3 regions of the Pseudomonas sp. NPDC079086 genome follow, and region 1 is predicted to be linked to each of the others. Evidence: predicted binding sites of a transcription regulator. Region 1 holds the regulator's gene; each other region holds the start of a gene.

Evidence for each region. The regulator FliA, encoded in region 1, starts transcription of late flagellar genes. The targets are predictions, from matches to a motif close to CTAAAGTTTNNNNNNNNNNNGCCGNTAA.
Region 2: ACIGEK_RS03050 (methyl-accepting chemotaxis protein) is a predicted target of FliA. The motif match lies at 7,574-7,601, and genes of this name have one in related genera.
Region 3: motA (flagellar motor stator protein MotA) is a predicted target of FliA. The motif match lies at 7,841-7,868, and genes of this name have one in related genera.

Annotation. Positions count from the first base shown of each region.
Region 1 is NZ_JBITTY010000002.1:965,325-975,795, reverse strand. It holds gene flhB (flagellar biosynthesis protein FlhB) at 1-562, shown strand, start outside; gene flhA (flagellar biosynthesis protein FlhA) at 694-2,817, shown strand; gene flhF (flagellar biosynthesis protein FlhF) at 2,833-4,134, shown strand; gene fleN (flagellar synthesis regulator FleN) at 4,212-5,042, shown strand; gene fliA (RNA polymerase sigma factor FliA) at 5,039-5,785, shown strand; gene ACIGEK_RS14250 (chemotaxis response regulator CheY) at 5,883-6,257, shown strand; gene ACIGEK_RS14245 (protein phosphatase CheZ) at 6,277-7,065, shown strand; gene ACIGEK_RS14240 (chemotaxis protein CheA) at 7,077-9,281, shown strand; gene ACIGEK_RS14235 (chemotaxis response regulator protein-glutamate methylesterase) at 9,325-10,440, shown strand; gene ACIGEK_RS14230 (flagellar motor protein) at 10,440-10,471, shown strand, end outside.
Region 2 is NZ_JBITTY010000001.1:620,623-631,093, reverse strand. It holds partial or broken gene ACIGEK_RS03085 (PAS domain-containing protein) at 294-1,064, shown strand; gene ACIGEK_RS03080 (methyl-accepting chemotaxis protein) at 1,065-1,610, shown strand; gene ACIGEK_RS03075 (MerR family transcriptional regulator) at 1,681-2,097, opposite strand; gene ACIGEK_RS03070 (NADH:flavin oxidoreductase/NADH oxidase family protein) at 2,175-3,407, shown strand; gene ACIGEK_RS03065 (cupin domain-containing protein) at 3,404-4,060, opposite strand; gene ACIGEK_RS03060 (type 1 glutamine amidotransferase domain-containing protein) at 4,146-4,829, opposite strand; gene ACIGEK_RS03055 (LysR family transcriptional regulator) at 4,938-5,879, shown strand; gene ACIGEK_RS03050 (methyl-accepting chemotaxis protein) at 5,876-7,381, opposite strand; gene ACIGEK_RS03045 (FAD-dependent oxidoreductase) at 7,707-8,777, opposite strand; gene ACIGEK_RS03040 (AraC family transcriptional regulator) at 8,774-9,787, opposite strand; gene ACIGEK_RS03035 (fatty acid desaturase) at 9,887-10,471, shown strand, end outside.
Region 3 is NZ_JBITTY010000001.1:1,348,047-1,358,517, forward strand. It holds gene serB (phosphoserine phosphatase SerB) at 1-305, shown strand, start outside; gene ACIGEK_RS06285 (EAL domain-containing protein) at 359-2,428, opposite strand; gene ACIGEK_RS06290 (molecular chaperone) at 2,493-4,298, opposite strand; gene asd (archaetidylserine decarboxylase) at 4,532-5,392, opposite strand; gene ACIGEK_RS06300 (rhodanese-like domain-containing protein) at 5,430-6,245, opposite strand; gene ACIGEK_RS06305 (HDOD domain-containing protein) at 6,290-7,804, opposite strand; gene motA (flagellar motor stator protein MotA) at 7,924-8,775, shown strand; gene motB (flagellar motor protein MotB) at 8,784-9,797, shown strand; gene rsgA (small ribosomal subunit biogenesis GTPase RsgA) at 9,847-10,471, opposite strand, start outside.

The DNA of each region.
Region 1 (10,471 bases):
CTGGAGTGCGCTTTGGATGTCCTGCGGTTTGATCTTGATCGCAGCGGTGGATGTGCCGTTCCAGCTCTGGAGCAGCAAGCAGAAACTGATGATGACCAAGCAGGAAGTGCGCGACGAGTACAAAGACAGCGAGGGTAAGCCCGAAGTCAAACAGCGTATTCGCCAGTTGCAGCGGGAAATGGCCGAGCGGCGCATGATGCAGTCGGTGCCGGGCGCCGACGTGGTCATCACCAACCCGACGCACTTTGCCGTGGCCCTGAAATACGACCCGGCCAAGGGTAGCGCACCGGTGCTGCTGGCCAAGGGTGGCGATTTCACCGCCTTGAAGATTCGCGAAATTGCCAATGAGCACAAAGTCATGGTGCTGGAGTCGCCAGCCCTGGCGCGGGCGGTGTTCTATTCCACCGAGCTGGATCAGGAAATCCCTGCTGGCCTGTACCTGGCCATCGCTCAGGTGTTGGCCTACGTCTACCAGCTGCGTCAATACCAGGCGGGCAAGGGCAAGCGCCCAGGTCCGCTGCCAGATATGCCAATCCCGCCGGATTTACGCCGCGACGAGTGACGATTAGCCATTGCATCTGGCTCGACTGTTGTTTGGCTTAGCCTGGCAAAGTTGGACAGCTTCTTGCAAAACCCTCCCCAAAGGCGCGACTCGCGTCAAAAGATTGAATTGGCTGGGGTAGTGGTGTGGCAATAGATCGCTCGCAAATGATCGGTGATGTGCGCAGCAACCTGTCGGGGTTGAAGCAGGGCAATCTGGGCATACCGCTGATGCTGCTGGTCATGCTCGGCATGGTCATGCTGCCGATTCCGCCGTTCCTCCTCGATGTACTTTTTACCTTCAGTATTGCCCTGTCGATTGTCGTGCTGCTGGTGGCGATCTACGCCTTGCGCCCGCTGGATTTCGCCGTATTTCCGACCATTTTGCTGGCGGCAACCTTGCTGCGTCTGGCGCTCAACGTCGCATCTACGCGCGTGGTGCTGCTCAATGGTCAGGATGGCCACGATGCTGCGGGTAAGGTGATCCAGGCCTTTGGTGAGGTAGTGATTGGCGGTAACTACGTAGTCGGTATCGTGGTGTTCGCCATCCTTATGATCATCAACTTCGTGGTGGTCACTAAGGGCGCTGGGCGTATCTCCGAAGTCAGCGCACGTTTTACCCTGGATGCCATGCCTGGTAAGCAGATGGCTATCGACGCCGACCTGAATGCGGGTTTGATCGATCAGGTTGAAGCCAAGAAGCGCCGTTCCGAGGTTTCCCAAGAAGCTGACTTCTATGGCTCCATGGACGGTGCCAGCAAGTTTGTTCGCGGTGATGCGATTGCCGGCCTACTGATTCTGTTTATCAACCTGATCGGCGGCATCGCCATCGGCATATTTCAGCACTCCCTGAGCTTCGCCGACGCGGGGCGCATTTACACATTGCTGACCATTGGTGACGGTCTGGTGGCGCAGATTCCTTCGCTGCTGCTTTCTACCGCTGCCGCCATTATGGTTACCCGGGTGTCCAGTTCGGAGGACATGGGTGCGCAGGTCAATCGGCAAATGTTCGCTTCGCCGCGCGCGCTGGCAGTGACGGCCGCAGTGATGATCGCCATGGGGTTGGTTCCCGGCATGCCGCATTTCTCCTTTATCAGTCTGGGTCTGGTGGCTGCGGGTGCTGCTTACTGGATTGCTAATAAGCAGCGTGCGACCAAGGAAAACGAGATCAAGGAAGTACAGCGTCAACAAGAATTACTGCCAGCGCAGAAAGCGCAGGAGGTCAAGGAACTGGGCTGGGATGACGTGACGCCGGTGGATATGGTCGGCCTGGAAGTAGGTTACCGCCTGATTCCACTGGTGGACCGTAACCAGGGTGGCCAACTGCTGGCGCGTATCAAAGGTGTGCGCAAGAAGCTTTCCCAGGAAATGGGCTTTTTGATGCCTTCGGTGCACATCCGCGACAACCTTGATCTGCAGCCCAATGCCTATCGCCTGACTTTGATGGGGGTAAGTGTGGCTGAAGCGGAGGTACACCCGGATCGCGAGCTGGCGATCAACCCTGGACAGGTGTTTGGTCCGCTTAACGGCATCGCCGCCAAAGACCCGGCATTTGGCTTGGAGGCGGTGTGGATCGACCCGAGCCAGCGCGATCAGGCGCAATCCCTCGGTTACACCGTGGTGGACGCCAGCACCGTGGTCGCCACCCACCTCAACCAAGTGCTGCACAAGCATGCCCACGAGCTTCTAGGGCATGAGGAAGTGCAGCAGTTGATGCAGCTGCTGGCCAAAAGCTCGCCCAAACTGGCTGAAGAGCTGGTGCCAGGGATGATCTCCCTGTCGACCCTGCTCAAGGTGCTGCAGAGCCTGCTGCAGGAGCAAGTACCGGTACGCGATATCCGCACCATTGCGGAAGCCATCGCCAATGTCTCGGTGAAGAGTCAAGATCCCGCCGCGATGGTGGCGGCGGTACGCGTCGCGTTGGCCCGTGCAATCGTGCAAAGCATTGTGGGACTAGAGCTGGAGCTGCCTGTGATCACCCTGGAGCCCAGGTTGGAACAGATATTGCTCAACAGTATTCAGAAGGCCGGTCAAGGCTCCGAGGAGGGCATCCTCCTGGAGCCAGGCATGGCCGAGAAGCTGCAGCGTTCCCTGGTGGAAGCGGCGCAGCGCCAGGAGATGCTCGGCAAGCCAGTGATTTTGCTGGTGGCCGGTCCGGTCCGGGCGATGCTCTCGCGATTCGCGCGGCTGGCGGTTCCGAGTATCCATGTACTGGCATACCAGGAAATTCCGGATAACAAGCAGGTCACCATCGTTGCGACGGTGGGGCAGAACTAATCGAGGTTACAGGCCATGCAGGTCAAACGCTTTTTCGCCGCCGATATGCGTACCGCCATGAAGTTGGTGCGTGATGAGCTGGGTGCCGATGCCTCGATCATTGGTAATCGCCGGGTAGCCGGCGGTGTCGAACTGACCGCTGCGCTGGATTATCAGGTGCCTGCCGCGCCAGCCCGTCAGCCCAATCCGGCGCTGGAAGCCGAGTTGCGCAAGACCCAGGCAAAAATCGCCACGGCCCAGGCCGAGCTGACCACCCGTACTCAGGTTGATGCCGGCAAAGACCGCCAGCTGTTTGGCGCTGCCGACAGCTTGCCTGCTGACAGCCTGGCTGCCGTCATGCGCAAATCTCAGGCTGCGCCTGCTGCGGTAACCGATCAGCGCGCCCTGGATGCGATGCGTTTCGAGCTGCATGGCCTGCGCGAGCTGATTGAAGTGCAGTTGGGTTCGATTGCCTGGGGGCAGCTGCAGAACCGCCGTCCGCAGCAAGCCAATCTGTGGCGCCGTCTGCAGCGTATGGGATTGTCGGCCGAATTATCGAAAGCGCTGCTCGAACGTGTCAGTAACGTAACCGAGCCCCGCCAAGCCTGGCGCATGCTGCTGGCGCACCTGGCTCATGCGATCAAGACGCCGAAGCAGGAGCCGATGGAAGAGGGTGGTGTGATCGCCCTGGTGGGCCCAGCTGGCATGGGTAAGACCACCACTCTAGCCAAGCTGGCCGCGCGTTACGTACTCAAGTACGGCGCGCAGCATATTGCCCTGGTCAGCCTGGACAGCTACCGCATTGGTGCTCAGGAGCAACTCAAGACTCTGGGGCGTATTCTCAATGTCCCGGTGACCCTGGTCGATCCGGGTCAGTCGCTGACCCAGGCCCTGGCTCCGCTGGCGCGCAAGCGAGTGGTGCTGATCGATACTGCCGGCCTGCCCGCCAACGACCCAGCCCTGCGTATGCAGCTGGAAACCCTGGCCAGCCGTGGCGTCAACGCAAAAAATTATCTAGTAATGGCCGCCACCAGCCAGGGCCAAGTGCTGAAAGCCGCCTACCATAGTTATAAGCGCTGCGGCTTGTCTGGTTGCATCCTGACCAAAGCAGATGAAGCCACCAGCCTGGGTGAGGTTTTAGGACTGGCTATTAGCCAGCGTCTACCGGTAGCCTATCTCACTGATGGGCCACGCATTCCCGATGACTTGCAGATTCCCCGCAGTCATCAGTTGGTGAGCCGAGCCGTAGGGCTGCAGGCGACCCAAGATCCAAGCGAGGATACGATGGCGGAGATGTTTGCCGGCCTTTACCAGCAACCTGCACGACGCGTCAGTTAAGTGGCAGGTTGTTGGAATTGAAACGTGCTTAGCCGACCAAGTGGCTCCAGTCGAAGTTAGACAAGGTGTTAGAAAACATGGGTATGCATCCCGTACAGGTGATTGCGGTGACCGGCGGCAAAGGTGGCGTCGGTAAGACCAACGTCTCGGTGAACCTGGCGTTGGCCCTGGCTGATCTCGGCCGCCGGGTAATGCTGATGGACGCCGACTTGGGCTTGGCCAACGTCGATGTGCTGCTTGGCCTAAGCGCTAAACGCACCCTGGAAGACGTCATCAGCGGCGAGTGTGAACTGCGTGATGTGTTGCTGCAGGGGCCTGGCGGCATTCGTATCGTGCCAGCAGCGTCTGGCATTCAGAGCATGGTGCAGCTATCGCCCATGCAGCATGCCGGGCTGATCCAGGCCTTCAGTGATATCAGCGACAACCTCGATGTGCTGATTATCGACACCGCCGCCGGTATTGGTGATGGTGTCGTCAGCTTCGTGCGCGCGGCCCAGGAAGTGTTGGTGGTGGTGTGCGATGAGCCCACGTCGATTACCGACGCCTACGCGCTGATCAAGCTGCTCAACCGCGACCACGGCATGAATCGTTTTCGCGTATTGGCCAATATGGCCCACAGCCCGCAGGAAGGTCGCAACCTCTTTGCTAAGCTGACTAAAGTGACTGATCGCTTTCTCGATGTTGCCCTGCAGTATGTAGGTGCAGTGCCTTACGACGAGTCAGTACGCAAGGCCGTGCAGAAGCAGCGCGCGGTCTACGAAGCCTTCCCGCGCTCGAAGTGCGCGCTGGCGTTCAAGGCGATAGCCCAGAAAGTCGACGCCTGGCCGTTACCGGCTAACCCGCGCGGTCATTTGGAGTTTTTCGTTGAGCGTCTGGTGCAGCAACCGATCGCGGACACGGCCATATGACAGCAGCCTCTGGACTTCGTATGTATAGCAAGGCGCAGGCGCAGGACTCCCAGCACCAGTTGATCGAGCGCTACGCGCCCCTAGTCAAACGCATTGCCTATCACCTGTTGGCCCGTCTGCCGGCCAATGTGCAGGTCGACGACTTGATCCAGGCCGGTATGATCGGTCTGCTCGAAGCGTCAAAAAAATACGACTCCAGCAAAGGCGCCAGTTTCGAGACATTCGCCGGTATTCGCATTCGTGGTTCGATGCTCGATGAGGTGCGCAAAGGTGACTGGGCGCCACGCTCGGTGCATCGCAATAGCCGCATGGTCAGTGATGCGATTAGAAAAATTGAGGCTAGAACTGGCAGAGACGCTAAAGATCAAGAGGTTGCGGCCGAACTCCAATTGAGTCTCGAGGATTACTACGGCATTCTTGGCGACACTTTAGGCAGCCGCCTGTTCAGTTTCGACGACCTGTTGCAGGACGGCGAGCACGGCGGGCTGGGTGAAGACGCTGGCAGCAACCACCTCGAACCTTCTCGTGATCTGGAAGATGAACGCTTTCAGGCGGCCTTGGCAGATGCTATTGCCAACCTGCCGGAGCGCGAGCGTCTAGTGTTAGCGCTATATTACGATGAAGAATTGAATCTTAAAGAGATCGGCGAGGTGTTGGGGGTTAGCGAATCACGTGTAAGCCAACTACACAGTCAGTGTGCCGCTCGTTTACGCGCTCGTCTGGGCGAGTGGCGCGCACATTGAGTTGCATTTGCTAACGCTGGGCCGGTTTCACGATTAAAAGCGCATACAGGTTGCTGGGTGCGTTTGGGACTGTACGGAGGTCGACTTGGACAAGAACATGAAAATCCTCATCGTTGATGACTTTTCAACGATGCGACGGATCATCAAGAACCTCCTGCGTGACTTGGGGTTCACCAACACAGCGGAAGCCGATGATGGCGTCACCGCGCTGCCCATGCTCCAGAGCGGCAGTTTCGATTTTCTGGTGACTGACTGGAACATGCCCGGTATGACGGGTATCGACCTGCTGCGTGCGGTTCGCGCAGATGAACGCCTGAAAACGCTACCGGTGTTGATGGTTACTGCAGAAGCCAAGCGCGATCAGATCATCGAAGCAGCCCAGGCTGGGGTTAACGGTTATGTAGTTAAACCGTTCACCGCCCAAGTGCTGAAAGAGAAGATCGAGAAAATCTTCGAGCGGGTCAACGGCTGATGTCTGCCATGAGGGTGCTATGGAACATAAAGATTCCGTTCAGGGTGACCTTGAGTCGACCCTGAAACACAACGCTCGCCAACTGGTAGATAGCCTGGAACAAGGCAACTTTGGTGAAGCGGTACAGCTGATACATGAGCTCAACAAGGCGCGTGACCGTGGTCTGTATCACGAAGTCGGCAAGCTGACGCGTGAGCTGCACAACGCCATCGTCAATTTCCAGCTCGACCCCCATATGCCGCATGCCACGGAGGTTTCGCAAATAACCGATGCCACTGAACGGCTGAATTACGTGGTGACGATGACCGAAAAAGCGGCCAATCGCACCATGGATCTGGTTGAGCAGAGTGCCCCATTGGTTAATGACCTCAGTAGTGAGGCACATAGCCTGAGCGCTGATTGGGGGCGCTTTATGCGCCGCGAGATGAGCGCCGATGGCTTCCGTGAGTTGGCCAAGCGTGTTGAGCTGTTTCTAGCTAGTAGCGAGCGTGATGGCGCCAAGATATCCGGGCACCTCAACGACATTCTGCTGGCTCAGGACTACCAGGACCTTACAGGGCAGGTGATCAAGCGTGTAACGCAGCTGGTTACCGAAGTGGAAAGCAACCTGCTGAAACTGGTGCTGATGGCCAGTCAGGTGGACCAATTTGCCGGCATTGAGCACAACCACGAGTTGCTCCGCGCCGAACAAGAAAAACAAAAAGAGCCTTCGCGTGGTGAAGGTCCGCAGATTCATGCCGATAAGCGTGAAGACGTCGCATCCAATCAGGATGATGTCGACGACCTGCTTTCCAGCCTGGGATTTTAGGAGCACGTCTTATGAGCTTCGGCGCCGATGAAGAAATCCTCCAGGACTTCCTGGTAGAGGCCGGCGAGATTCTTGAACTACTGTCCGAGCAGCTCGTAGAGCTGGAAAGTCGCCCGGATGACATGAATCTGCTCAACGCTATCTTTCGCGGGTTTCATACCGTCAAAGGTGGTGCCGGTTTTCTCCAGCTCAATGAGCTGGTGGAATGCTGCCATATCGCAGAAAACGTCTTCGACATCCTGCGTAAGGGTGAGCGGCGCGTCGACTCCGCGTTGATGGATGTGGTGCTGGAAGCACTGGATGCCGTCAACAGCATGTTTACCGAGGTGCGTGAGCGTACCGATCTAACCCCCGCCACCCCTGAGCTGCTGGCCGCCTTAGCCCGTTTGGCTGAGCCGGCTGGCGCAGAAGACACTGTGTCGGCTGAAGCGCACGTTGAGCCTGAACCTGAACCTGAAGTTGCTGAGACCGCAGGCGATATCACGGACAGTGAGTTCGAGCATTTGCTGGGCGCCTTGGATGAATCTCCGGCGCAAGTTCCGAGCGCTGCTAGCAGTGATGAAATTACTGATGATGAATTCGAGTCATTGCTCGATCAGCTGCATGGCAAAGGCCAGTTTGTGGCCCCTGATGTTGCACCTGCACCTGCTCCGGCCAAGCCAGTAGCGGCGTCTGGCGATGAAATCACCGATGATGAATTCGAGTCGCTGCTCGATCAGTTGCATGGTAAGGGTCAGTTTGTTCCGCCACCTGTATCGGCACCCGCCGCGCCAGCGGCCAAGTCTGAGCCTGCAGCACCCCCGAGCGGTGATATCACCGACGACGAGTTCGAAGCACTGCTTGATCAGCTGCATGGCAAAGGCAAGTTTGTTGAGCCTGAGGCGATCAAGCCTGCAGCAGTTCCGGCAGCTCCAGTAGCTAAGCCTGCGGAGCCTGCAAAGGTCGCTGCCAAGCCAGCTGCAAAACCTGCAGCTAAAACGGAGCCGGCCAAGGCGCCTGCTGCTCCGGCAGCCGCGCCTGCAGCCGAGAAAGCTGCGCCGCCTAGCGAGGCGGAAACCACTGTGCGGGTTGATACCGCGCGGCTGGATGAAATCATGAACATGGTCGGTGAGCTAGTGCTGGTGCGTAACCGCCTGGTGCGTCTGGGCGCCAGCAGTGGCGATGAGGCCATGTCCAAGGCGGTGTCTAATCTGGATGTGGTAACGGCTGATCTGCAGACCGCAGTAATGAAAACCCGCATGCAGCCAATCAAAAAGGTCTTCGGACGCTTCCCACGCTTGGTCCGCGATCTAGCGCGCAACTTGAAAAAAGAGATCAATCTGGAACTGGTCGGCGAAGAAACCGACCTCGACAAGAACCTGGTCGAGGCGCTGGCCGATCCGTTGGTCCACTTGGTGCGCAACGCGGTCGACCACGGTATTGAAACCCCGGAAGAGCGTGAAGCTTCAGGCAAGCCACGTGGCGGCAAGGTGATCCTGTCCGCCGAGCAGGAGGGCGACCATATCCTGCTGTCGATCTCCGATGACGGCAAAGGTATGGATGCCGATCAGCTGCGGGCCAAGGCTGTAGAAAAAGGTCTGCTGGATAAAGATGCCGCCGACCGTCTCAACGAATTCGAGTGCTACAACCTGATCTTCGCACCGGGGTTCTCGACCAAAACCGAGATTTCCGATGTTTCCGGTCGCGGTGTGGGCATGGACGTGGTGAAAACCAAGATTTCCCAGCTTAATGGCACGGTCAACGTGTTTTCGGTTAAGGGCCAGGGCTCGAAAATCGTCATCAAGGTGCCGCTGACTCTGGCCATTATGCCGACGCTGATGGTGATGCTGGCCAATCAGGCGTTTGCTTTCCCGCTGGTCAACGTCAACGAAATCTTCCACCTCGACCTGTCGCGAACCAATGTGGTCGACGGTCAGGAAGTGGTCATTGTGCGTGACAAGGCCCTGCCGCTGTTCTACCTCAAGCGCTGGCTGATCGGCAGTGCCGCCCACGTCGAGCAAGGCGAGGGGCATGTGGTGATTCTCACCGTTGGCAGTCAACGTATCGGCTTTGTGGTCGATCAGCTGGTCGGCCAGGAAGAAGTGGTGATCAAGCCGCTGGGCAAAATGCTGCAGGGCACTCCAGGCATGTCGGGCGCGACCATTACCGGTGATGGACGTATTGCCCTGATTCTTGACGTGCCGAGCATGCTTAAACGTTATGCCCGGCGTATCTGATTGTTAGCGGCGCAGCTATCTGTCGCGCCGCTTAGGAGTGTTTATGGCTGTTAAGGTGTTGGTGGTTGATGACTCCGGTTTTTTTCGTCGGCGCGTGTCGGAAATTCTTTCAGCCGACCCAAACATTCAGGTAATCGGCACCGCCACTAACGGCCGTGAAGCCATCGAACAGGCCCAGGCGCTCAAGCCCGATGTGATCACCATGGATTACGAGATGCCGATGATGGATGGCATCACGGCTGTGCGTAACATCATGCAGCGCTGCCCGACGCCGGTGTTGATGTTTTCCTCGCTGACCCACGAGGGCGCTCGCGTTACGCTGGATGCGCTGGAAGCCGGAGCGGTGGATTTCCTACCGAAGAATTTCGAGGATATCTCGCGCAACCCGGAGCGGGTTAAACAGCTGCTCTGCGAAAAAATTCATACCATTGCGCGCAGTAACCGTCGTAGTTTGAGTCCGCCTCCTGTGGCAGCGCCTGCCACGACATCTGCTTCGCCAACCAAGCCTGCGGCACGTCCTGCAACTACCACTAGCACCTTGGCCCGCCCTGCTGCGGCTCCCGCGCCAGCTGTTGTCAGTGCTGCGCCTAAGCGTAAATCCTATAAGTTGGTTGCGATTGGTACCTCGACCGGTGGGCCGGTGGCGCTACAGCGTGTACTGACCCAGTTACCGGCTAATTTTCCTGCGCCAATTGTGCTGATCCAGCATATGCCTGCTGCTTTCACCAAGGCCTTTGCCGAGCGCCTCGACAAGTTGTGCCGCATCAGTGTCAAGGAAGCCGAGGACGGTGATGTGTTGCGCCCCGGCCTAGCGCTGCTGGCGCCAGGCGGCAAGCAGATGATGGTCGATGCACGCGGTGTGGTGAAAATCCTTCCTGGTGATGAGCGCCTTAACTACAAGCCTTGTGTCGATATCACCTTCGGTTCGGTGGCCAAGTCCTATGGCGACAAGGTGCTGGCGGTGGTGCTGACCGGTATGGGCGCGGACGGCCGTGAAGGCGCGCGCTTGCTCAAACAGGGTGGCAGCCAGGTGTGGGCGCAAGACGAAGCCAGTTGCGTGATCTACGGCATGCCTATGGCCATCGTCAAAGCCAACCTGGCCGACGCCATCTACTCACTGGATGATATCGGCAGGCACTTGGCGGAGACCTGCATTTAATGGATGTACTGAGCCTTATTGGGGTCATCCT
Region 2 (10,471 bases), on a different contig from region 1:
GTGCAACTGAGCGGGCTGTGACGCTCGTAAACCGAGCGGTGCTTCGATGATGCAGGCCATTCATGGCCAATAAATCAATCTATTGGCATTCGTTTTTGCACCGTTCTGCGGCTTTACTTCAAGGCAGCCGCGCAGAGGAGTGACGCAGTTGTAGACGTCCCATCCTGAACCGCAGCAATTGTTCCGTACGCTACAGGACGTAACGCCTTGCTATTTTTTTTTGCGGGTCATTTAGAAAATCGCCGGCAAGCCGAAGATGCAAGAACCAGAAACTGCGCGCTCATGGTGGTCACATGTTTGGCAAACACCTGAAACAAGAACTGGAAGCACTGCGTGAAGTGTACGCACGTACTAGGCAGATCAAAGAGTCGCTCTGCGAAGAAATGTTGGTGTTGGATCTCGACCCCAAAGGTCAGATTACGGACGTGAACCAGAACTTTCTTAGTGAAATGGGCTACCGCCATGAAGACCTGATTGGCCGTGATGTTAGAAGCCTGCTTCCAGATTCGTTTAGAAAGGAGCCCAATTACGCGTTGCTGATGCAGGCCCTGGAGCAGGGCAAGCATCTAACCGGGGCGTTTCGCCTACTTAGCGCTAATGGTAAAGCAGCCTGGCTGCGCTCTATCTGGCAGCCGCTGTATAACAGCCGAAAGCAACTTCTGGGGTTTACCGTTAGCTCTTCCAATCTGACCCGTACCATCGAAACCTCTAAAGAGCATGAGGGGTTGATCAACGCCCTGCTCCGCTCAACCGCCGTTATCGAGTTCAATCTTCAGGGTGAGGTGTTGACGGCCAATCAGCGCTTTCTCGATGCCATGGGTTATCGCCTGGAACAGATCAAAGGCAAGCATCACCGCACCTTCTGTGAGCCGGAAGAGTACAACTCGCAGGCTTACCGCGAGTTCTGGGTCAAACTCAATCGCGGCGAATTCATCGCCGATCGCTTCAAGCGCATCGACAGTTCTGGTCGCGTTATCTGGCTGGAGGCCTCTTACAACCCGGTGCACGATGCCAATGACAACTTGTACAAAGTGGTCAAATTCGCCACGGCAATTACCGACCAAGTGAATCAGGAAATTGCTGTTGCCGAGGCCGCCACGATTGCCTACAGCACGTCACAACAAACCGATGCGACTGCGCAGAAAGGCACGGCAGTGGTGAACCAGACCGTCGAGGTGATGCGCAAGATCACGCATCAGGTGCAGGAGGCGGCGGAAGGTATCGAGGCGCTGGATAAACAGTCGCAGTTGATCAGTACGATCATTAAAACCATTAGCGGTATTGCTGACCAAACCAACCTGCTGGCCCTCAATGCGGCCATTGAAGCTGCTCGCGCCGGTGAGCAAGGCCGTGGCTTTGCTGTGGTAGCCGACGAGGTTCGTAGTCTGGCCGCCCGCACCAGCCAGGCGGCGAAAGAAATTGTCGATGTGGTGCAAAAGAACCAGACCCTGGCTCAGGTGGCCGTAGAGAGTATGGCCAGCAGCCGTGTGCAGGCTGAGCAAGGCTTGAGCCTGGCCAATGAGGCCGGCTCGGTCATGGTCGAAATTCAGGATGGTGCTCAGCGGGTGGTCGATGCAGTGGGGCAATTCGCCAGTCAGCTGAAAAGCTAAGGCACAGAGCAATTGCAACACGCTGTACCCCTCTGACGCTTTCGCCCCGGGCAGGAACTCAAGCAGGCGACTACTGCTGGGGCTGAGCGTCGCGCATATTCGCCAGCACGCGTCCGGCGTTTTCACTGCAGGCCATGCCTTCTGGCTTGCTTTCAATGGTGGCGATGATGTTCAGCAGTTGCGCCTTGTTCTGCGCCAGGCGCTGCTGCATGAGCTCAATTTCGCCGATCTTGCGCTGCAAGCTGGCAAGCAATTCATCGTGCCCCAAGCCCTGTGAATCGGCTTGTGGCAGTAAGCGGCGTATCTCGTCCAGGCTGAACCCAGCTTGTTGCGCGCAGCTGATGATGCCTAGCGTTTGCACTGCTTGCTCCGGATAGCTGCGATAACCGTTGGCCTGGCGTTGGGCGTTGATCAGTCCGCTGGCTTCGTAGAAGCGGATGCGTGAAGCCGCAAGCCCACTGCGTGTAGCCAGTTCACCAATCTTCATTCTCTGCACTCCGGGCTATTGACCTTAAAGTTGACTTTAACCTTAGGCTTGCGGCATTGACCACCCCGGAGTTCTCCATGAGCGCGTTCGAAGCCCTGCAACTGCCCAACGGCAGCGTTATCCCTAATCGTATTGCCAAGGCGGCGATGGAAGAGAACATGGCCGACGCCAGCCAAGGGCCGTCCGCTGAGTTGCTACGTCTGTATCAGGCCTGGGCCGAAGGCGGTGCTGGTTTGCTGCTGACTGGCAATGTGATGGTCGACCGCCATGCCATGACGGGGCCCGGCGGTGTGGTGCTAGAGGATGAGCGGCAGCTGGATAAATTCCGCGAGTGGGCGCGTATCGGCCGAAGTAAAGGCGCACAGATCTGGGTTCAGCTCAACCACCCCGGTCGGCAAATGCAGGCCAATCTCGGCCAACAGACTGTCGCGCCCTCTGCGGTGGCGTTGGAACTGGGTGGATTGTCGAAAATGTTCCCACTGCCCAAGGCGCTCGATGAGGCGCAAATTCATGAACTGATCCAGCGCTTTGCCCGCAGTGCCCAGCTGGCCGAGCAAGCCGGCTTCAATGGTGTGCAGATTCATGCGGCGCATGGGTACTTGCTCAGCCAGTTTCTTTCGCCGTTGAGCAACAAGCGTACGGACAGCTGGGGTGGCACGCTGGAAAACCGTGCGCGCCTGCTGCTGGAGGTGGTGAAGGCGGTGCGTGCGAGCGTTACGCCGGGCTTCAGCGTTGCGGTCAAGCTCAACTCGGCAGACTTCCAGCGTGGCGGCTTCGCAGAGGCCGATGCCAAGCAGGTGGTGCAGCTGCTCAATGAGCTGGCAGTGGATATGGTCGAGTTGTCCGGCGGCAGCTACGAAGCGCCGGCGATGCAGGGTGATTCACGCGATGGCCGGACGTTGGCACGTGAGGCGTATTTTCTGGAGTTTGCCGGCGAGATAGCCGCCGTGGCGCAGATGCCGATTATGGTCACGGGTGGTATTCGTCGCCTGCCGGTGGTGGAGCAGGTCTTGGCCAGTGGCGTGGCCATGGCCGGCATCGGTACGGCGTTGGCCATTGAACCGGCGCTGCCCAAACAGTGGCAGGCGGGGCAGCACGAGGCCCGCGCGGAACTGCCGGCGATTCGCTGGAAGAACAAGGCGTTTGCCTCGCTGGCTTATATGGCCACGGTGAAGTTCCAACTGCGCCAGCTCAGCCAAGGCAAGCGCACCAATGCGCAGGTCTCGCCGTTGCGCGCCTTGATAGTGGAGCAACTGAAAACCGCGCGGCGCACGCGTGTCTACAAACGCTTGATGGCCAGCCTTGGCTAATCGGGTAGGTGCCCGGTTTTCACCCAGATCAGGCAGCCCTGTTCACTGAACGGGGTGTGCTGCGACAGGTGCGGGCTGCGTAGCCAGCTACCGGCGGGGTAGTCACCGAACTCATCCTGAAAGGTGCCTTCGAGCACCAGAATTTCTTCGCCACCCCAATGCCGGTGCGCATTGAAATAGGTGCCCGGCGCCCAACGGACCAGCGCCACATGCTCGGTGCCATGCTGATGCAGCGGCAACACCTGCAGACCCGCAACCAACCCTTGTCGCCACTCGGCACGGTTGCTGTCGATGACGACGTGCTGATCATCTGCCGCATCAAACTGCATGAGTTTGACGAAGATCGTACAGCCATCGCGGCTGAACGGCGCATGTTGGCTACCGATCGGGTTACGCACATAGGTGCCGGCCGGGTAATCACCGCGTTCATCGGAGAACACCCCTTCCAGCACTAGAAACTCTTCACCCCCGGGGTGCTGGTGCGCGCTGAAGTGAGAGCCCGGTGCATAGCGCACGATGGAGGTTGCGCGCGCCACCTCCTCGCCAATCCTATCGAGCATGCGCCGTTCTACACCCTGCATTGGCGATGCCACCCAGGGGCTGTCATCCGGGCGGATCAGCGCCCGTTGGCTGAAGTCGGCGTTGAGCTGCATGGTCGAGATTCTCTCCGGCTGGCGTTCAGGTGGTGTGCTGCCCTATGTACGCTACGCGCAACCCGGACGCCAGTTCACTCGAGTCTTAGTGGCTTTTCAGCAGCTTCATCAGCGCTTCGGCGGTGGCATCCGAAGAGGCCGGATTTTGCCCGGTAATCAGCAGGCCATCGACCGCCACATGGCTATGCCAGTCGTTGGTGCTGCTGTAATGGCCACCGTTGGCGATGAGCATGTCCTGCACCAGGAAGGGAACCACCTCGGTCAGTTGCACCGCGGCTTCTTCACTGTTGCTGAACCCGGTGACTTTCTTACCGCTGACCAGTGGCAGGCCGTTGGCTGCTTTGGTGTGGCGGAATATCCCGGGTGCATGGCAAACCGCGGCTACAGGCTTGTTCAGCACTTGGAAGCGTTCGATCAGGGCAATCGAGGTGGGGTCTTCGGCCAAATCCCACAGTGGGCCATGGCCGCCTGGGTAGAACACCGCATCGAAATCATCGGCCTTTACCTGACTCAACGGCAGGGTGTTAGCCAGTACCTGTTGCGCTTCGGGGTCGGCCTTGAAGCGCTTGGTGGCTGGGGTTTGCGCGTCTGGATCATCACTTTTCGGGTCAAGCGGTGGCTGGCCGCCCTTGGGCGAGGCGAGGGTCAACTGCGCACCGGCATCCTTGAACACGTAATAGGGTGAGGCGAACTCTTCCAGCCAGAAACCGGTCTTGTGCCCGGTATCGCCGAGTTGGTCGTGGGAGGTCAGTACCAGCAGAATCTTCATAGCGTGCTCCATGGGGATAAATGCCCGTGTGTAGCGTGGGTGGCGTACAGCATAGGAGCGCCACTATGATTCGATAATTCAAAAGTTTTTATTTCTGGTATCCAATTTATGAATATCGCCAACAAGGACCTTAACCTGCTGCTGGTGTTTCATGTGGTGTATCAGGAGCGCAGCGCTTCGCTGGCGGCGGCGCGCATGGCGCTTAGCCAGCCGGCCCTGAGCCACAAGCTGAACAAGTTGCGCCATGAATTCGCCGACCCTTTGTTTGTGCGTGCGCCGCGCGGGCTAACGCCGACGCCGCGTGCGCATGAGCTGGCACCGCTGGTGCAGAGGCTGGTCAGTGAGATGGAGGGCTTCTACGAGCGCTGCGAAGGCCGCGATTTCCTCGCCCGCGCAGAGCGCATTCACCTCTACAGTACGGACTATGTTGAGCAAATCCTGCTGCCGCGTCTGTTGCCTCGCTTGCGTGAGCAGGCGCCGAGCCTGCAACTGATCACCCATAACACCCGCGGTTTACTGCCGCGCGAGGAGCTGGAGAAAGGCACCTGTGACTTGGCCATTGCCGGTTTCTTTGCCGACCTGCCGGATACCTTCCGGCAACAGCGCCTGCTCAGTGAAGATTTCGTAGTGCTGGCTTCGCAGAGTAATCCGCAGCTACAAGCGGGCCTTGATATGCAGGGCTTTCTCGCTTGTGAACACCTGCTGACCACCCTCACCGGTGACCTCAATGGCCTGGTTGACCGTGCCCTCGCCGAGCGTGGTCAGGCGCGCAAAGTGGCTGCCGGGTTATCCAGTTTCATCGCGCCACCGCGTTTGTTACGTGGCACTGATCTGCTGCTGACCTGCTTGCGTTCGGTGGCCGAGGAGGCCGTGGCCTATGACAGCGATCTGCGTATTCACCCGCTGCCTCTGACATTGCCGCGGGTCGAGGTCATGCAGATCTGGCATGAGCGCACGGATACCGATCGATTACGGCGTTGGCTGCGCCAGCAGATTCAGCAGGTGGCGGAAGAGTTACAGCAGGCGCTGGCCAGCCCCGGTCAAACTTAAGGCTCTGGCTTGTAGCCCAGGCGTAAACCACCCCAATGGCGGCCCTGAACCATGATCGGCACGGACAGGTCATGCATCAGCTCGCCGGTGTCGCGCATATAGGTTTGCAGCAGCAAGGGCTTCTGATGGCTGCCACAGCGGATGCCGGTGCGGTCATTGAACAGACGCTTGCTGCGGCTCTTCAGGGTGTCCACTGTGCGATCACCGCAGGGCGGATGATTGAAGTCGTTGTTGTGGGTCGGCACATAGCCTTCCGGGGTGCAGGCGATGGCGAATACCAAGCCTTCATGCTGGCTTAGCAGGGGCTCCTGAATGGCCGGCAGAATCTGATCGGCGTAGCTATCGAAACGGGTCGTGTACTTGGCTGGGAAGCTACCGGCAATCGGCTGGTAGTGACGGTCGAACAGATCGCTGATGCTTACCCGGCCGCTCTGCAAGTCTGCTTCGAACTGCGCGGCAATCTGCGCCGCTGCGCTGCGAGCGAGGTCATAGATGTGTTGGTGGTAGGCATCCAGGCCGACTTCGGCGAGCTGTTCACTAACGCTTTCCGCCTGCCCGACCAGGCGTTCGGCGGCGCTGCTGAGCTGACGGGTCTGCCCTTCACTGTCGCCCACATCACCGCGCAATTGACCCACCGCCACTGACAGCTCGGCCAGACGTTCATGGTTCTGTCGGGTGCCGCTGTCGATCTGACTGACCTGGTTTTCCACATCCACTGCCAGTTCGGCAATCCCCTGCAGCTGCTCGCCGGTGTGCTTGACCTGTTGTGCGGCAAGGGTCAGTTGTTCGGCCTGTTGTTGCATATGGCTAACCACGGCGGCGCTCTGCTGGCGGATATCACTGACAATTTGCGTAACTTCCTCGGTGGCGCTGCTGGTGCGTCCGGCCAGGTTGCGCACCTCATCGGCAACCACGGCAAAACCACGGCCGAGGTCGCCGGCGCGGGCTGCTTCGATGGCTGCATTGAGGGCTAGCAGGTTGGTCTGGCTGGCGATGGACTGGATCACCTGGGTGACTTTCTCAATCTGTTCGGTGCGGCTACTGAGGCCGTCGATCAGCTCGCGGCTGGTGGCGGTCTGCGCGCTCAGGTGCTGCATGGCATCAATTGCCTCACGCAGTTCCTGCTGCCCGCTGCTGCTGTTCTGGCGCACGCTCTGCGCGGCCAGCAGGGTCTGTTCCGCGCGCTGGGCGTTGTCCTGTTCGGTATGAGTGATCGCCTCGGCGGCCTGGTTGATCTGCTCGGTGGCGCTCAACTGCGATTGCAGTTTGCCGGCCAACTGTTGCGCGGCATGCGCCACTTCGGCCGCGGCAAGGGCGTTATGGCAGGTGTGCCGTGACAGGCTTTGGGTCAGGGTGCTGAACGGCTCGTGCTGCGGATTGACGTGCTCCGGCTGCTCTTCATGCTGGCGCTGCCAGGGCCCGAGCCACGGCCACAGGGCCAGCAGCAGAAAGGACGGAATGCTGATAAACCAAGGCAGCTGGATCTGCTGGTAAGCCACCATCAACCCGGCCAGTCCGATGGCATGCAGCAGGCAGGCCTTGGGATAGGTAATAAACGCAGAGCGCATGACAAACCTCATTATTTTTATTCTGGTCAAACCACTACCAGAAACTGCCTGTGGCGCGCCGCTGTTGGGTGGGCGGGCCATGCCTGCTGGAACCGGAGTGCGTGCTGCTGGATATGCCTGGGTAGGCAATCGGCCGTTGTTGGCAATTCTATAGACCATAGCGGGTGACGCTCCCTGCGGCCAACCTTTGGTGGGAGGTTGATTCGAGCACCCATGGCGGTTCAGGGCCATGGCACTTTGGTCGCAGGTGGTTCAGTGCTTAAAGACGATGACGCTGGATAAAACCCTTGTCGAGAAAGTCCTTCCAGCGCCCAAAGAGTCGCCCGCCGGCGCTGTGCCCATGCCAGTCCAGCAACGCCCCGCCGTCGCCTGTGGCGAGTAGGGCCAGGCTCTGTCGTTGTGGGCGGTAGCGCTTGAGCGACAGGCCGCGCAGTGCAGCATTCAGATTATTCGCCAGCACCGGACCCTGGCGTACCGAGTACACCCCGCTCTTGCGTGCACCGGGCAGGCTGGCGCAATCACCCACGGCGAAAATAGTTGGATGGGTGTAGCTCTGTAGAGTCGGGGCAATCAACACAAAGCCGTTCTCGTCGCAGCCCAGGCCACTGTGGGCCGGCCAGGCAAACGCCTTGGCTCCACTGGCCAGCAACAGCCGCTGGCCGCGCCAGACTGGCTCGTCGCCGCTGAACAGGCAGTCGGCCTCGATGCGGCTGATGGGGCAATCCTCACGCACCCAGACGCCGCGTTGGCGCAGATGGCCGAGGGCGCGCAGGCGCACGCCAGCAGATAAACCATCGAGCAGATGACCGGCGCAGAACAGCGCCAGCTGCGGCACCTTTCCGGCCAAGGCCAGCGCCAGCTCGACCCCTGCGGCGCCGCCACCGAGAATCGCCATGGGCTCTGGCATGGCTTGCCATTGCTGCCAACCAGTCAGGAACTTATCGAAGGGTTTTACCGCCAGCAGATGCATCGCATCCCCGTGTTGCTCGGGAGTGGCAATCTGGGCGCCGACATTCAGCGACAGCCAGCTGGCGTTGAGGGTTTGTCCGTCAGCCAGTTGCACCTGCTGCTGGGCGGCAGAGAGGCTTTCCACCGGACTGATAAGCAACTCGACCTTAGCCGCGCGGCACAGTGCCTGCAGCTCGACCTGGCAATCTTCCGGGCGATGCCGTCCAGCCAGCAGCCCCGGTAGCATGCCGGAATACCAGGCCACCGGTCCGGCAGTGAGCAGGGCGATCCGCCCAGGCGGTCGTTCGACCAACGCCCAGCGCCGCAGCACGCCGAGGTGGGCGTGACCGGCACCGATCAACAGCAGGTCGTAATGCTTCATGGCTGTTTCAGTCCTTCGCGGTAATGGCTGGGCGCTTGTCCGGTCCAGCGTTTGAACGCCCGGCTGAAGCTGCTGGTGTCGGCGAAACCGAGCAGGTAGGCGATTTCGCTGATTGAGCAGCGCGGGTCGCGCATGTGCTGTAGGGCCAGGCGCTGGCGGGTGTCGGCGAGCAGGCTTTCATAATTGAGGCCTTCATCGGCCAGATGACGCTGCAGGCTGCGCAGGCTCATATGTAGGGTCTGCGCGATACGTTCGGCGGACGGTTCACCATCCGGTAGCTGGGCCTCCAGGCATGCGCGCACTTTGTGCGTCCAGGTGGCGTGCTGCAGCTGTTCGAGGGTGCGCTTGAGTACCGTCTCGTTGTGTTCGGCCAGTTCCGGGTTGCCGTCGTCCAGGCGCTGCTCGAAGGCGGTGCGGGGAAAGCGCAGCAGGTTTTCAGGTGCGGCAAAAAACAGTGGCGCGCGGAAGATTGCATGCCAGGGCTGCGCATCCTTCGGTTCGGCACGCTGTAGATGCACCGCCAGTGGGGCGAAGTCGCGACCGAGGCGATTGCGGCAGCTGCGCACATAGATCGCCGCAAAGGCATCCAGCGCCTCGGCGGCTGGTGGCAGGCTGCCGGGCGGTACGCGGAAGCGGAATTCGTAGCAGTCGGCGCATTCGCGCAACTCCAGTTCCAGTGCATCGCTGACTACCCGGTGATAGCGCACAATACGCTCGAACATCTCGCGCAGGCTGCTGCTGGCGACCAGGGCGTAACCGAGTGCGTGAAAGGTGGTCGGGCTGACGAACTGCGAGGTCTTCAGGCCCAGCGCCGGGTCGCCGCTGGCCTCGACCGCCAGTTGCCACAGGCGCGTGGTGATGGACAGTGGGCAGCGCGCGTTGGGGTCATCCAGCAGGCTCGGCTGCAGCCCCGCAGCCTGGCACAACGCGGCACTGTCGAGGCCCAGCGTATCGAGCTGCTTACGCAGGGCGCGGGTCCAGCTGGCCAGGGTTGTGGGTTCGGCATTCATGCAGATTGGCGGGTCCGGTCAACAGGTTGGCGTTCAGGGTCAGGCGCAGGCCCGGGCTTCGCGGCACAGTTGTGGCCTCATCAACAAGAGGATGTAGGCATGCCCCACTCCCCTGCAAGCACTGCTGCATTAAATGACGCACAACGTGCCGCGCTGATCCGCCAACAGGTCATGGCCCACGGTGTCGAACTGCGCCAGCGCTTCCCCCTGCTTAAGCATCAGGACGCCCTCGGTGCGGGCATCCTGACTTTCGCCCTGGTTGGGATGATCGCTTCGGCGGCGCTGTATATCGGCGGCTATCTGGCCTGGTGGGCGTGCTTGCTGCTGAATGCCTTCTTCGCCTCGCTGACCCATGAGCTGGAGCACGACCTGATCCACTCGATGTACTTTCGCAAGCGCCGCGAGCCGCACAACCTGATGATGGCGCTGGTCTGGCTAGCGCGGCCGAGCACGATCAACCCTTGGGTGCGCCGCCATCTACACCTTAATCATCACAAGGTGTCCGGCAGCGAGCAGGATACGGAAGAGCGTGCCATCACCAATGGCGAGCCCTGGGGCTTTGCCCGCCTGCTGATGGTCGGCGACAACATGATGAGCTCGTTTATTCGCTGGCTACGGGCGACGAACCCCAAGCACCGCCGATTGATTTTGACCCGCACACTCAAGGTCTACGCGCCGCTGGGT
Region 3 (10,471 bases), on a different contig from region 1:
TCGCTAACGAGCTGCAGATCGTCGATGGTAGGGTCACCGGTGTGGCGGTAGAGCCAATTGTTGATGCCCAGCGTAAGGCCGACCTGCTGCGTGAGCTGGCTGCCAAGGAAGGGTTGCGTCTGGAGCAGACCATCGCCGTCGGCGATGGCGCCAATGATCTACCGATGCTGGCCATCGCCGGACTTGGTGTGGCGTTCCGCGCCAAGCCGCTGGTCAAGCAATCGGCCAAACAGGCGATCTCGACCTTGGGTCTGGATGGCATTCTCTATCTGCTGGGCTTTCGCGACCGCGACGGCCTGGAGTAAAACGCAGGTAAACAAAAGCCGCCCTTGGGCGGCTTTTTGCTGCCTGTGCGGCCTTACTCGTCCCCGGCCGAGAAGTCGTAGTCCATCGACTGGCTTGGCCCCTGCAGGTAATGCCCCTGGATATAGTTGACCCCGGCCTGCCAGAGAGTGGCCAGCACGCTGGCGCTCTCGACAAAGGGCACGATGGTTAGCTTGGCCTGGGAATGCAGGCTGGCCAGCAGGGTTTTTAGTGCTTCCTGGTTTTCCGCTTGGCTCAGGTCTTGGGAGAAGGAGCTGTCGACTTTGACGAAGTCGATATGCAGGTGCTTGAGCGTGTTGAACGGATTCAGCGAGCAGCCGAACTGGGTCAGTGCGGTTTTACAGTGCAGCTCGTTGAGGCCCTGAGTGATGGCCTTGGCCTGCTTCAGGTAGGCAATCGCATCCGGCTCGCTGAACTGGAATACCAGCGAGTCCGATGGCAAGCGTGCGGCCTTAAGGGCCACGCTGAGCCACGGCAGCAGGGTTTGATCCTGGAGGCTGGCTGTCGACAGGTGCACGAACAGGCGGGTGTTATGGCCTTTGCTGCGGTGGTCGGCAAGCAGTTTGATCGAGTTTAGGATCACCCAGCGGTCGATCTTCTCGGCAAGCCCGGCCTCTTTTGCCGCACTGAACAGTTCTGTCGGCGGTACCTCTTCGCCCTGTGGGCCGATCAGGCGCAGCAGCGCTTCATAGTGTTCAAAGCTGTCGCCACGCAGACTGATGATCGGCTGGAAGAGCAGGCGGAAGCTGTTCTTCTCCAAGGCCTGCTGAATCATCGCAACGATATTGCCGCGGCTTGCCGCTGCAGCAAGCTCGTCGGCTGGATTGAACAGCTTGATCGCGTTGCCATCGCTCAGCTCGTCGGCGCAGCGGTGGGCGCGGTCGACCACTTCCTGGGCCTTGGCGGTTTTTTCGTTGAGTCCGGCTACGCCAATCGACAAGGTGCTCTGCACGGTGCGGCCGCTCACGTCGAACAGGTGACCTTCGACCTTTTTCAGTAGGCTGCTCAGGTGCTCGCGAGTGCTTTCCGGGTTTACGCCGGGTTGCAGTACGGTGAAGACGTCATCGCCAAAACGCGCCAGCTGCGCGTCGGCGCTGAAGTACGCGCGCAGCAGATTGGCCAGGTCGGTGAGGAGAATGTCGATGCCCGCCAGGCCGATATCGGCGAGCAGGCTGGCGTAGCGATCGACCCGTATGTAAGCGAGGCTTGACGGCTGGCCTGCGTTCACCGCGCGCTCGGCGGCATTGTCCATCAGCTCGAGGAAGTGGGTGCGGTTGAACAGGCCGGTGACCAAGTCTTGGCTGCTGATTTCACGCAGTTTTTCTTCCAGTTCGGCGTTGCCCGTTTCGGCGCGAATCACCACCTGGATACAGGGCTCGCCATCGTAGGTGGCGGGGGAGAAGCTCATTTGCGCCGGGAAGCTCTGGCCATTGGCCTTGATCCCTGCGCAATTGAGTTCGGCGCTGCCTTCGGCACTTTGATAGTTCTTCAGGAAGTCCTTGAAACTGGACTGGTCGCTGCTGCCGATCAGGTCGATCATCGGCATGCCTTCCAGCTCGTCGGCATCTTCGTAGGCAAACAGCTCCAGATAAGCGCGGTTGGCGTAGATGTGCATGCCGTCGTGCACGTAGGTGATGGCATCAACGGAGCTGTCGAGCAGCAGCTGGCAGCGTTTTTCCGCTTCGCGTAGGGCTACTTCGGAGGCACGACGGGCGCGGCGCTCTTCCAGATTGGCCAGCTCGCGTTTGGCAACCAACACTAGGCGCTCGTCTTCACCTTGCGGCAGTGCGTCCTGAGCACCGAGCATCAGGGCTTCGGTGATGCTGTCGGAGTCGTTGTCGGCGAGCAGTTGAATCACCGGGATGTCTTTGGCCTGGCGACGAATCGCGCCAATCGCTTCATTCGGCGCGAGTTGCTCGCTGCTTGGCGCGCAGATCAGCAGGTCCCAGCTTTGCTGTAGAGCCTCGTTGAGGTCGTCGCTGGAACTCAGGCGATGCACGCGGGTTGCTCGTCCCGCATTGCGGAACAGGCTGACCAGGCGCTCGGCCTCGTTCTGCGAGTCTTCGAGTATCAGTAGCCGAATGGTTTTTTTATCAATGGCCATGGTGTGGTATCAAATCTGCGCCGAACGGGCGCGAAAAGGCGACAAAAGGGAGTGCGTCGGCAATCTACAGCGACTTCCAGAGTGAGTCAAAGTCTTCCTCCCCACCTGGCGTGCGGCTTTTCGGCGCTGTGACAGGCTTCCCGTGCTCACTGCTGATCTGCTCGACGCCACGGTACTCGAACTGGTTGAAACTGCCGGTGCTGGTTTGTCGACGGCTGAGTACTGCACGATGTTCGTTGCCATTCAGGTTGATGCTGACCTTGTTGCCTTCCTGAAACGGCAGGCGCGCAGTAATCAGGCTGGCCGGTCGTGAAATGGCGCTGATTTCCGGCAGCAACAGGGCTCGCAGGTACTGGCTGTTCTGCTCGGCCTTGCGCACCAGTTGCAGGCCACAGGCCTGTGCGTGGGGGGCGATGAGTTCGATACCCATCTGCGTGCCGCCGCCACGTACCTGGCGAATCCAGCGCACTACGGCAATGCTCCAGCCCTGCTGCGGCAGACCTTGTACACCGAGCAATTCACCAGCCTGAAGCTGACTGGGCACGTCTTTCGGCCAGGACAGGCAATAGCCTCCCGGGCTGATATTGACGATGGTTACTTCGAATACCGGGTAACTCTCGGCATTGCTGTCGGCGCTGCTGCCAGCCATTTTCTCCGGTTTGTTGTACTGGATCTCTTCGAAGGGGAGGCCGTTTTCCCACTGGTTGCTCTTCTGCGCATCGAAGGCGTTCGACCAAACATCCGGTGCGCCGGTGTCGGCCTTGAATACCGCAGCATTGGTCGTCACCGGAAGCTGCAGTACTTCGTTGAACGGGCGTTTGCCGGCCAGGTAGAAATGCAGCGCGCTCATGCCGATGCACAGCGTCAATGCGCCCTGGCCCTGGCTGCGCTGGAAGGTGCGCTCGGCGATATCGCCCCAGGCAGCAGCCAGGTGCTGCAGCATGTCGTGACTGAAGCCTTCTGGCACTGTCAGGCGTGATTGTGCGAGGTTCTCGGCCGGCAGCAGCAGGTGTTCCTTGATGGCATCCACCAGCTGGCTGGGATCGATCCCTAGTGCTTTGTGCAGCTCGTTTGGTTGAAACAGCGAGATATAGCGGGGCGGGCCATCCAGCTGCGGCGCAATGGCGAACAGGCTGGAGGGCTCGTCCCCGGCCTGCAGGGTGGCCAGCGCGCTCCAGGGCTCGAGAACTTCGGCCAGGCGGGCGATAGCGCTCTGGCGCATCTGGTTGCAGCGCGCGCAACCGAGCAGCAGGGCAACCAGATAACTTTGTTCTGTGCTCAGACCTTGGGTGCGCAGGGCCTGGGTGTCACGAATCATGGTCTTGTGCAGGCCACGCGCCAGGGCCATCTGGTACAGCTGGTGTAGCTCTAGCCAGAGGCCTTCGGGAACCGGGCAGTACAGCTGGCTGGCGCGAATCAGCGGGCCGCACAGGCTGTGGGTGGCGCGTTGCAGGGCGACGGCAAGCAGTTGGTGGCGTTCGCGACCAGGCTGGGCGGCCAGGCGGGCGACGATCAGCTTGTAGCCGATTGCCAGGTGGTTCTGCAGGGCTTGGCAGAGGTTAGCAACCTTGCGCGGCCGCTCATCGAGGACGATGGCCTGGTTAAGGAAGTGTTTCTCCAGTTGTTTGCAGACGAAATAGATTTCCGGGCGGAGGATTTCCAGCAACTGCAGGCGATTTTCCGAGGGTGTCAGTAGCTGGTTGAGTTCGACGAGAGCCTGGTAAAGCTGGCGTGCGGTTTCACCGATATTGGCCTTGGGCAGGCCATCGACCCATTTTTTCAGATCACGAGGACTGGCTTCGCAGAATGACAGGCTTTGCTTATCCGGCGTGGTGACGCGCAGTAGCAAGTGAGAATTCTGTTTATCCATCTAAATCGGATACTCCACAGCACACGGGCAAGGCAGGTGAGTCTAGGAATTATGTTTCGACTCTAGCAGCATCTCGCGTGCCCCGCAGCCATGTCCTTGGCTGGGTTGCCAAGCTGGCGCGGCACACAAATCATCTGGAAGTCATTGTTGTGACTGGTTTTCGTGGTCAGGGGTTCCACCTGACCAGGCTTCCGGCGCCGTCTGCATGCGCTGACAGTGCCTGCGTTGGCGGGTTAGTCGCGTGGCGCGGCGAGGCGCTGGCCCATCTGTACCGGGCTGTTGGCAGTCAACTCTTCGGCCCACTGCACCTGTTCCGGGCCAAACAGTACGATGGCGGTGGAGCCCAACTTGAAGCGCCCGAGCTCTGCACCTTTCTCCAACACGATTGGCGCGCGTGCGGCTTCGTCGTAACTGAATGTTTTCAATGTGCGTTTTGGTGGCGTGACGAGGCCCGCCCAAACGGTCTCGATCGAGGCCACGATCATCGCGCCGACCAGCACCACGGCCATTGGGCCGCGCTCGGTGTCGAACAGGCAGACAACGCGCTCGTTGCGGGCAAACAGCTCAGGCACATTCTCCGCTGTGGTTTGATTGACCGAGAACAGCCGGCCTGGCACGTAGACCATTTCTTTCAGGGTGCCGGCCAGCGGCATGTGCACGCGGTGGTAGTCCTTGGGTGAGAGGTAGATGGTGGCGAAGTCGCCGCCCATAAAGGCCGCAGCGCGCTCAGTGTCGCCGCCCAGTAGCTCAATCACGCTGAAACTGTGGCCCTTGGCCTGGAATACCCGGCCTTGTTCGATTTTGCCTAGCTGGCTGACTGCGCCATCTGCTGGGCAGAGTATTGCGCCAGGGCTGCTGTCGAGCGGACGGGCACCGTCTTTCAGAGCACGGGTGAAAAAGTCATTGAAATGGGCGAAGGCGGTCAGATCTTCGACCTGCGCCTCGCTCATGTTGACCTGGTACTGCTTGGCGAACCAGCCGATCAGGCGGTTCTTGAACCACCCCGCTCGGCATTCGGCGGCGCAGCCGATCATGCGCGATAGCAGGTGGTGCGGCAGCAGGTACTGGCTGAGGATAAACAGGCGATCTTTCATTGATGTTCCTTAAAAGTGGCGGGCGGTCTGCGGGTACTTAGCGCTCGACCGGGGTGTCCGGGTGGTTGCCCCACTCGCCCCAAGAGCCGGCATAGGCTTTTACCCGTGGGTAGCCGAGAAGCTTGGCGACCAGGTAGGTAAAGCCGGAGCGGTGGTGGGTCTGGCAGTGGGTGATGATTTCTTTGTCGGCAGTAATGCCGAGACTGTTGAGTTGAGCTTGAATGTCGTGGCGAATACGCAGCGCGCGTGACGGATCCATGCCTGCGGTCCATTCGAAGTTGATGGCGCCGGGAATATGTCCGGCTTTTTTTGCCAAGGCTTTCTCGCCGCTGTATTCGCTTGGTGCGCGGGCATCCCAGATGGCCAGATCGGTAGCGCCCAAACGGCTTTGCAGGTATTCGCGAGTGGCGGTCGGTGCGGTGTGCAGCTGCAGTGCAGCAGCCTGTGTGCCAGCATCCGGCACTGTGGTGCTGAGCTCGCGCTCTTCTGCCAACCAGGCCGGCAGGCCGCCGTCCAGGTAGTGATAGTGCTGGTGGCCAATCACATCCAGCAGCCAGATAAAGCGTCCGGCCCAGCCGCCGCCTTCATCGTCATACACCACATAGACAGCATCGGGATTATGCCCCAGCTCGCCGAATAGTTGCTCAAGCTGCGCCTGCTCAGGCAGCAAACCGGGTGCTGGCGGCTGGCCCAGCTGGGTACGCTTGGGGTCGACAAAGTGTGCGCCTGGGATGTGGCCAGCGGCATAGTGCGCTTGGCTGGTCAGATCGACCAAAATCAGCTCGGGCGCATTTAGGCGGCTGGCCAGTTGGGCGGGTTCGATCAGCAAGGGCAACTCAGCGAAGGCGGTCATGCCGGGCCTCTTTTTACGGAAAGGATAGGATTGTAGCGGAAAGCCTAGCGGCCACGGGTGGCAAAGCTGGCTAGGGCGCGCTCAATGCATTGCACGGTTTTGCCAAAGCCTTGCACGCTGGCATCGCTCAGCGGGCGGCCGCCCTGGTCGGCGAAGATCAGCATAACCACACGGTTGTTGCTGGCAATTGAGCGAATCAGCAGGTGCTCGCTGGGGAACAGGCTTTTCAGCGAGCCGGGCAGCATGGCGGAATATTGCGCGATGTTGGCCGGGCTCAGTTTTAGTTGTGCGGGGGCGCTGAGTAGTCGGCGTAGCACCTGGCTTTGCTGTGGGTCAAGGCTGAGGCTGGCGGCGGCATTGTCCAGGCCACTCTGCTGCTGGGCGATCAGGCGTGTGTGGTTACGATCGGCCAGTAGGATCAGTACGCGTTGCATGCCGCAGGCCTGGGTTGCCTGATTGGCGCAGGCGGTGAGCTGCAGCACATTGGTAAACGCGCTGGGCTGGGCAAGCAGTTGCGCGCATTGCTGGCGCCACTCGCTGACGACCGCCGCCTTGGGCTGCTCGACTGTGGTTCGCAGGTGCCGCGCCTGCCACGGCCAGAGCAGCGCTTCGGCTGGGTGCCAGAGGTCGGTGCCGGGCATCTGCCGGGCACTGCTGACGGCGTTCTGATGCAGCAACTGCTGCACGTTATCGAGAGGCAGTTGCAAGAATAGGCCGGTCAGGCGCTGCCAACGCAGACTATGCGGGCTGTTCCAGGCGTAGTGCGCGGAAAGCGCCAGGCCGTTGGCCAGTAGAATGCTGTTGGCTGGTTGAGTCAGCCAACGGCGCAGGTTGCTGTCGGCATCAAGGATTTGTTGCTGTTGCAGTGGGTGTTCATTATCGCGGGCGATATGCAGGGCCTTGACCAGTAGGCGGCGGTCGCTGACCAGCAGTCTGTAACCCTGAATGATCCATTCCGGTAAATGCCACTGCTCGCTCAGGGCCAGGCACAGCTTCAGCAGCGGTACGCCCAGCAGCTCCTGTTCAACCTTGCTCGCCGCTTCGCCCTTAACCAGTACCCGCTGCTCCCAGACCTCGAATAATTCAGGATGGGCGGCGAGCAAGGTCCAGATCGGCGCGAGAAACAGCAGGCTGCCCCAGTGTACTTCCTGCCACAGCCGCGCCAGGCGGCCGGCAAACAGCCCATTAGCCTGGTGGCTGGCATGCTGGCTGATCAGCTGGATTTGTCGCAAAGCTATGGGTAGCTCTTGTTCAGGCAGAGCGGGCAAGGCATTGAGCAGGTCTTCGGTGCGTTTAATGCCGAGGCGGTTGATGGCTGCTTCAAGGCTTTCGGTTTGCTCGCTGAGCCCGCTGCTCTTGCGGTTGGCTTCACGCAATACGCTGAGTGCCAGGGCTGGGCAGCCCTGCATCAAATCCGCCAGTTCACGCATCGAGCGATTGCTATCTGCCAGGGCTCGGCGCAGCTTCAGCTGGCTGTCGCTGGAGGCAGGCAATAGCTGGCTGTCTAGCTGCTTGAGCCAGTCTGTGAGAGTGCGCGGGTAGTGGGCGGGCTTTGGCATGCGGGTTGAGACAAGCTGGCTTTTGACCTTAACTGGCTATAGTCTCGCGCAAAACTTCCGATAAATAGAAGGGTTGTTTTGCAAAGCCCCTTTCTACCCTCTCTGGCAAGTCTCTTTCTATGGCAAAAATCATCGGTATCATTGTTGTATTCGCCAGCGTTCTAGGGGGGTTTATCCTCTCTGGCGGCAAGTTTATGGCGTTGGTCCACCCCTTCGAAGTGATGATCATTGGTGGTGCAGCATTGGGGGCGTTTCTGCAGGCCAATCCCGGCAGCATGTTTATGCAGGTGTTCAAGAAGTCGCTGAGCATGTTCAGCTCGCGCTTCACTCACCACTACTACCTGGATGTGCTTAAGCTGCTTTACGAGATTCTCAACAAGAGCCGCCGCGAAGGCATGATGGCCATCGAGGCAGATGTTGAAGACCCCGCAGCCAGCCCGATATTCAGCAAGTACCCCGGTATCCTCAAAGATCAGCGGATGACATCTTTCATCTGCGATTACCTACGCATTATGTCGTCAGGCAACATGGCCCCGCACGAGCTCGAGGGGTTGTTCGACATGGAAATCACCAGCCTCAAAGAAGAACTCGAGCACCCGGCGCATGCTGTGGCGAAGATTGCCGACGGTATGCCAGCCATGGGGATCGTGGCGGCGGTACTGGGTATCGTGATCACCATGTCGATCCTCGCCGAGGCCGACAACGCGGAAATTGGCGAGAAGGTCGGCACTGCACTGGTAGGTACCTTCCTTGGGATTCTGGCGTCCTATGGCTTCTTTGGCCCGCTGGCCGGTTCGCTGGAGCATGACGCCAAGGAAGAGCTGAACGTTTATGAGGCAATCAAAGCCGGGTTGGTGGCCTCTGCCTCAGGTATGCCGCCGTCGCTGGCGGTCGAGTTTTCCCGCAAGGTGCTCTATCCAGCGCACCGTCCGAGTTTCAGCGAGCTTGAACAGGCTATGCGTGGGAGCTAAGGCATAGCATGGAAAACAACCAGCCGATTATCGTTAAACGGGTCAAAAAGGTTGCCGGCGGCCACCACGGTGGTGCCTGGAAAATTGCCTTTGCCGACTTTGCTACGGCGATGATGGCGTTTTTCATGGTCATGTGGCTGATGTCAGTGGCTACACCAGAGCAGAAAAAACTGATCTCCGGTTATTTCCAGGACCCTGTGGGCTTCTCGGAAAGCGCCAGCCCCTATGTGATCGACTTGGGCGGCACACCTACACCAGCTCCCGATCGCACCCTTAACCCTGAGCCGCAGGAAGAGCAGAGCCCGGCCGAGGATGCGCAGGCCGATGTCGATAAGCTGCAGGCCGAGTCGATAGCCGAAGAGGTCGAGCGCGAGCGGCTGGAGTTGTTGCTGCAGGAGTTGCAGAACAAGGTTGAGGAAAATCCTCAGTTGCAGAACTTCAAGGATCAGATCCTTTTCGAAATCACCCAGGATGGTTTGCGTATCCAGATCATGGATGCCGAGAACCGGCCGATGTTTGCTTCCGGCAGCGCGCGCTTACAGCCGTACTTCGAGGACATCCTGCTGGCCATGACCGACACCATCGCTGCAGTGCCAAACAAGATCAGCGTCAGTGGTCATACCGATGCCCAGCCCTTCGTCGGGCGTGGCGGCTATGGTAACTGGGAGCTTTCCGCTGATCGCGCAAATGCAGCGCGCCGTGTGTTAGTCGCGGGTGGCTATGATGACGAGCAGGTCGCGCGCGTGGTGGGTTATGCGTCGTCGGCCTTGTTTGATCGGGAGAATCCGCTTAATCCGGTTAATCGACGTATCGATATCGTGGTGCTGACGAAGAAGGCCCAGCGAGCCATTGAGGGCGCGCAGGGTGATGTCTCTGCGGACGGTGCGCCAACGACACCCGATGTAGCACCTGTTTCGCCAGATGCTGCAGTGCCCGGTGATCCGTTGCCTGATGGGCAGTTGCGCGAGCGTTTGAATATCTTCGAGGAAGGTGTGCTTCAGTTCGATCAGCCCGCTGAGTGAGCTACTGCCATTGGCACAAGGCCGCGACAATGTCGCGGCCTTGTGCATTTCAGTACTCGGCTTCTGGCAGGCTGGCCAGAATATGCCGATAACTGGCCATGCGTTGCGGGTGCAGGCGGCCGTCTTCCAGCGCCTTGAGTAGGGCGCAGCCTGGCTCGCGGTCGTGCTTGCAGTCGCGAAAGCGGCATTGGCCGATCAGGTCGTGAAGCTCGATAAAGCCGGCTTCGACATCATCACGGCTGACGTGCACCAGGCCGAACTCGCGAATCCCGGGGGAGTCGATCAGCTCGCCGCCGCCGGGAAAGTGGAACAGTCGCGCGGTGGTGGTGGTGTGGGTGCCTTTGCCGGTCAGCTCGGAGAGCGGCCCGACGCGGGTGTCGACTTCCGGTAGGAGGCTGTTGACCAGCGACGACTTGCCCACCCCGGACTGGCCGACAAACACGCTGACATGGCCATCGAGTTGCCGTTGCAGCTGTTGCATGCCGTCGCCGCCGTGGGCGGACACTTCCAGCAGCGGATAACCGAGCTCGCGGTAAACGCCGAGCATGCGATTGAGTGCCACGGCGTTCTGCTCATCCAGCAGGTCGGTCTTGTTCAGCAGCAGCAGTGGGCGGATGCCGGCGTGCTCGGCGGCGACCAGGTAGCGGTCGATAAGGTTGGCGTGAGGCTCGGGC